Regions from separate parts of the Lactiplantibacillus argentoratensis genome, predicted to be linked through region 2. Evidence: riboswitches for the same ligand, from Rfam matches in the RefSeq annotation. Region 2 holds a riboswitch; the other holds the start of a gene.

Region 1 (2,397 bases), 370 kb from region 2:
GCAACCATTGCTTGACCTGTGCTTGAATTCCCGGATCAGTCGTCACCGGATAATAATGGCGATCATGATGCACAAGCTCAGAGACAACTTGTAAGGCGAGTTGACTGACGACCATAAATCGACGGACATCCGTAGTTTGAAACACCTGAAAATTCCGGGGTAAGTATAGCGTCTGACGGAACTCGGCTTGCCGTTGCGCCCCCACCGGCGTTAGTTGCCAGCTTCCCGCGGTCGTACTCACCAATTGACCATTTTCGGTGAGGACTTCAGTTGCCGCCATAAAGTCTTCTAAGGGCACCGTGTGACAACTGTCGAGTAGATCTAAATAGCCGGCGGTCAACCCGGCAAAGAGTGTGGAGACCGTGCGGCGGCCGCGTAAGACATTAAACAAACTCTTTGCTCGTCGCGGCGTCGTACTGAATAACAATAAAACGTAGTCTGGAAACACGGTGAGCCCTCCTTTACATTTGTTAATTTGACCGGCTCCCAACCAAGGGCCAGCTTAACTTCTTAAGTTGGTGGTGAGTTAGCCCAACTTCACTCAGGATGACGCTGCTAATTCGCTAGCTGGTAGATTAACCGGTAGCTTATTGATCTTGCTAAGTTTAGGTAATCAACGCTACCACGAACTGGCAAGACGCCGCATTGCGCATCCATGATTAAGTATTCAGCGTGCGTATTTAAGAATATCACGGTGTTGCCAAATTAAAAAGGCCGTCACCTTGCATTTACGCAATAGATGACCGCCTTCGTTATTATATTGATTGTGCTTAAACTCGGCTCATCAGCTGATTGTGGTTGCCTAACCATTTAGCCAGCCGTTGATAGACCAGCCAGAAGACGTTGCCGACCAGCAGACCCTTGATCAAGTTGAATGGGACGACTGCGACCAGCACGATTGTATTCAACGACATGCTGAGCTTCATGCCCATCACTTGTAAGTAGAATGGCAGGACAAACGTCAAGTTAGCTAACGATTCAATCACAACGAGCCCGACCGTCGCAACACCAATTGCGACGGGCATCCGCCACTTAGGATCACCATGATAGTAACGTAGCACTAATGCAAATGCTAAAATCAGCACTGCCGTACCCAAGAAACTAGCAAACGACCCGATTAAATCATAGATGGCGAAACCCATCATGGCTGAATGCAGGAGCAGTTTGATAATGGTGATAACAAACGCGCCCCCAACACCAAAGAGAAAGAGCCCAATCAGAATGGGAATATCTGAAAAGTTGATCTTCATCCATGGCGCAATCGGCAAAATCGGAAACTCCACTAACATTAAAATATACGCACTGGCACCGAGTAAGGCTATGCCCACTAGTCGGTGTAACGTTGTATGTTGCATAACGCACCCTCCTATGGGTCATCTTCAATGAACCGCATTACCAGTTGTTTCAAATAAAAAAGCCCGCCCGATCACACTAAATGTCATCCGGGGCGGACTTACTTGCAACGCTTGGCAAATAAGCTCGATCTTCTTTATACCAGACTTTACTGTCGACTTTGGAATTACACCAAATCACTATGCACACGCATAGGTCGCGGGTTATTACCGCCGGTCGGGAATTGCACCCTGCCCTGAAGATGAACCAATATTTATTTTTACAAGTTTATTTTAACGGCTTTCGTTCAAAAATGCAAGCGCTATCGTTCACCTTTTAACTTACTAATTTCAATTGGCTTTAACTTACGGTATTCACCTGGTTGTAAACTCTGCAAATCGAGAACCCCATAGCGTTCCCGTTTCAACTTCGTCACCGGGTGACCCACTGCAGCCAGCATTTTCTTCACTTGATGATTATGGCCTTCGTGAATCGTCAATTGAACCAGCGCATTATTCTTCTTGTGATCACTATCTAACAAGTTCGACTTGGCAGGCGCCGTCTTACGGCCATCGATTTCAACGCCTAAGCGCAATTGTTTGAGATCGGCGTTGGTCGGCACGCCCTCGACTTTAGCCAAATAAGTCTTCTTGACTTCGTACTTCGGATGGGTCAACCGATTCGCAAGGGCCCCATCATTCGTCATGATGAGCAAACCTGAAGTATCATAATCCAACCGTCCTACTGGATAGATCCGTTCTGGTACGTCTTCAAAGAAGTCTAATACCGTCTTACGGTCCTTTTCATCATGAACGGTCGTCACGACTCCCCGCGGCTTGTAAAACAAATAATACACGAGTTTTTCCGCGTTTAACGGGACCCCGTCAACCTCGACATGGTCACTGGGTTCCACCTTTACGCCGAGCGTGGTGACCGTCTTCCCATTCACCTTAACGTGACCGGATGTGATCAACACTTCTGATTTACGCCGCGAAGCGATGCCCGCTTCCGCCATTACCTTTTGTAATCGTTCTGCCATTATTTATCCTCACGTTCTGCTTGTAA
Region 2 (2,397 bases):
CTATACTGTCACCAATCTTAAGATTCGGGGTCATCAGCGACGGTGCGGTAATCGTAAGGGTCATTTCCAACCCTTGTTGGTGTACTTGGCTGACGCGGCCCTTGGTTTGAATAATTCCAGAAAACATTTACTTAACTTCCTTTCGAACGGCCCGTAGCCGGATATTCGTCCCCAAACAAGTTACCGTTGGTTGTTCAAATGTCAACGGCGTCATCACAGCGGCCCCGGTGACGGCTGGCAAACCCGTCCCACCAATCATCATTGGTGCGATGTAGCTGACCCATTCGTCAATCAATTCAGCCGCAACAAATTCAGCTTGCAGATGAGCCCCACCTTCAACTAAGAGTGACTGCCAGCCTTGTTCGACACATAGTTGACTGATTGCAGCGGGTGTCCAGTTACCAATCAGGACGTGTACATTGGGACTGTTTCGAAGTTGGTCGTCACTAGCCGCAGCCTGACGACAAAGTAACCAGGTTGGGGCCTGACCGTCCTGAACAAGCCGGTGGTTTAACGCCACGGTACTCGTATTCAACACCACCAATCGAACCGGTGGCTGCACCATTGCCGTCAGTCGGACGGTTAATTGTGGATCATCAATCGTTAGCGTCCGTTCACCAATCAGAATTGCTTGAAACTGTGACCGTAAGCACTGACTATCGATATAACTAGCATGATTGGAAACCAGCGTCCGAGTCGGCGTTTCAGTATTAATTTTGCCATCAAGCGTTATCGCCATTTTCAGGGTGATCCATGGCCGCTGCTGCACATAAAAATGATTGTAGTGGGGGTTCAACGCGCGAACTTCGTCCGTTAAACAGCCCGTCACCACATCAACTCCGTGGTTCAAAAGATACTGACGTCCCTTACCACCCACGATTGGATGGGGATCTAATTGACCAATCACGACTTGCCGAATTCCAGCCGCGACGATTCGCGCACTACACGGCGGCGTCTTCCCATAGTGTGAACAAGGTTCTAGTGTGACAAATAACGTGGCCCCACGCGCCTGTTCTGGTGTGACCTGCCGCAGCACATCCACCTCAGCATGGTCACCGCCAAAATAATGATGATAACCTTGAGCTAACACGTGGCCGTCTTTGACTAATACCGCACCGACCTGGGGATTTTGGTACGTCGCCACCCCCGCCAATTTGGCTTGATCGATAGCCATTTGCATAAAATCAGTTAACATTGGTTCACCTCCAACAAGATAAAAAAACACCCAATTATCAAATCATCGATAATCGGGTGTGAAGTGTTCGCCAAATAGATTTCACCAGTAGGATCCAGCTAAATAAACCTACTTAAAGGTCGCCAATAGCCACTACTGCCTAGTAAAATTCAAGCAATAATTTTCTTCTCCCATCCAGACTATACTGTCGGTCCCAGACTTGCACTGGGTCCACCGCTCACGCGGGTCACGGACTTCAACTTACGTTGTTACCGTCGGTCGGGAATTGCACCCTGCCCCGAAGAAATCGTATTCAGTTTTCACCTTTTATAAAAACACTTTCTTAATCAATTGTCAATCACCCCTTTTAGTTTAACCTCGTGAACTGCTGTGTTAAACTGCTAGCAAACTTTATAAAAATGATAATGACTAACACTAATTTTTAACTTTTTTCAGAAAATTGTTCGCTTTTCTTAACTAGTTTTCAAGTTTCAGTACGGTACAATGAAATCATTCATAATATCGGAGTTGAATAAAATGTGGCCTAATTATCAAACAAGGCGCTGGCAAGTGGCAGTGACAGCTGGATTACTGTCCCTTGCTATCATGGGGATTGTCTTCGCAATTTGGGGGATCACGCCCTTCGGTAACCATAACTTATTAATTAGTGATATGGGTGGCCAATACTTATCATTTTTCACCGCGTATCGGCATGCCATTTTAACGCATAGTTTTCAATTATATTCATTTTCACAGTCATTAGGCGGTAACGCACTACCCACGATTGCTTACTATCTATTAAGCCCATTTAACATTTTGATGTTGTTGTTTCCGGCGGCCAATTTGCCAACCGGACTTAGTCTACTCATCATGTTAAAAATCAGCTTGATTGCGGTCACTATGACGGCTTTTTTACAAACGCATTTTCACACAAAGCGGTGGTCGACTGCCATTTTTGGTGTTGCTTTCAGCCTCTCTGGCTTCGTTGCCCTCAACTATTTTACGATCATGTGGTTGGATGCATTAATTTGGTTACCACTGGTCATTCAAGGACTCGACCACTTAATTGCAACTGGTCATCCCGGGCGCTTTTTCGGCTGGTTATGGGTCAGTATCGTCACCAATTACTACTTAGGCTATATGACTTGCCTATTTGTGATTTACTATTTTATTTATCAACTATTTGAACACAAACGCCCTCAGGACAGTCTTTGGCAAACTGT

The links. A riboswitch is a leader RNA that binds a small molecule or an ion and turns the genes downstream of it on or off. The one in region 2 is predicted to bind FMN.
Region 1: another riboswitch for FMN. It lies ahead of V7R88_RS07260 (Gx transporter family protein); the one in region 2 lies ahead of ribD (bifunctional diaminohydroxyphosphoribosylaminopyrimidine deaminase/5-amino-6-(5-phosphoribosylamino)uracil reductase RibD).

What each region holds. Positions count from the first base shown of each region.
Region 1 is NZ_CP147647.1:1,556,092-1,558,488, forward strand. Features, by position in the region: gene V7R88_RS07255 (helix-turn-helix domain-containing protein) at 1-448, opposite strand, end outside; gene V7R88_RS07260 (Gx transporter family protein) at 771-1,355, opposite strand; FMN riboswitch at 1,479-1,600, opposite strand; gene V7R88_RS07265 (pseudouridine synthase) at 1,655-2,371, opposite strand; gene scpB (SMC-Scp complex subunit ScpB) at 2,371-2,397, opposite strand, start outside.
Region 2 is NZ_CP147647.1:1,186,510-1,188,906, reverse strand. Features, by position in the region: gene V7R88_RS05475 (riboflavin synthase) at 1-127, opposite strand, end outside; gene ribD (bifunctional diaminohydroxyphosphoribosylaminopyrimidine deaminase/5-amino-6-(5-phosphoribosylamino)uracil reductase RibD) at 128-1,195, opposite strand; FMN riboswitch at 1,354-1,484, opposite strand; gene V7R88_RS05465 (YfhO family protein) at 1,712-2,397, shown strand, end outside.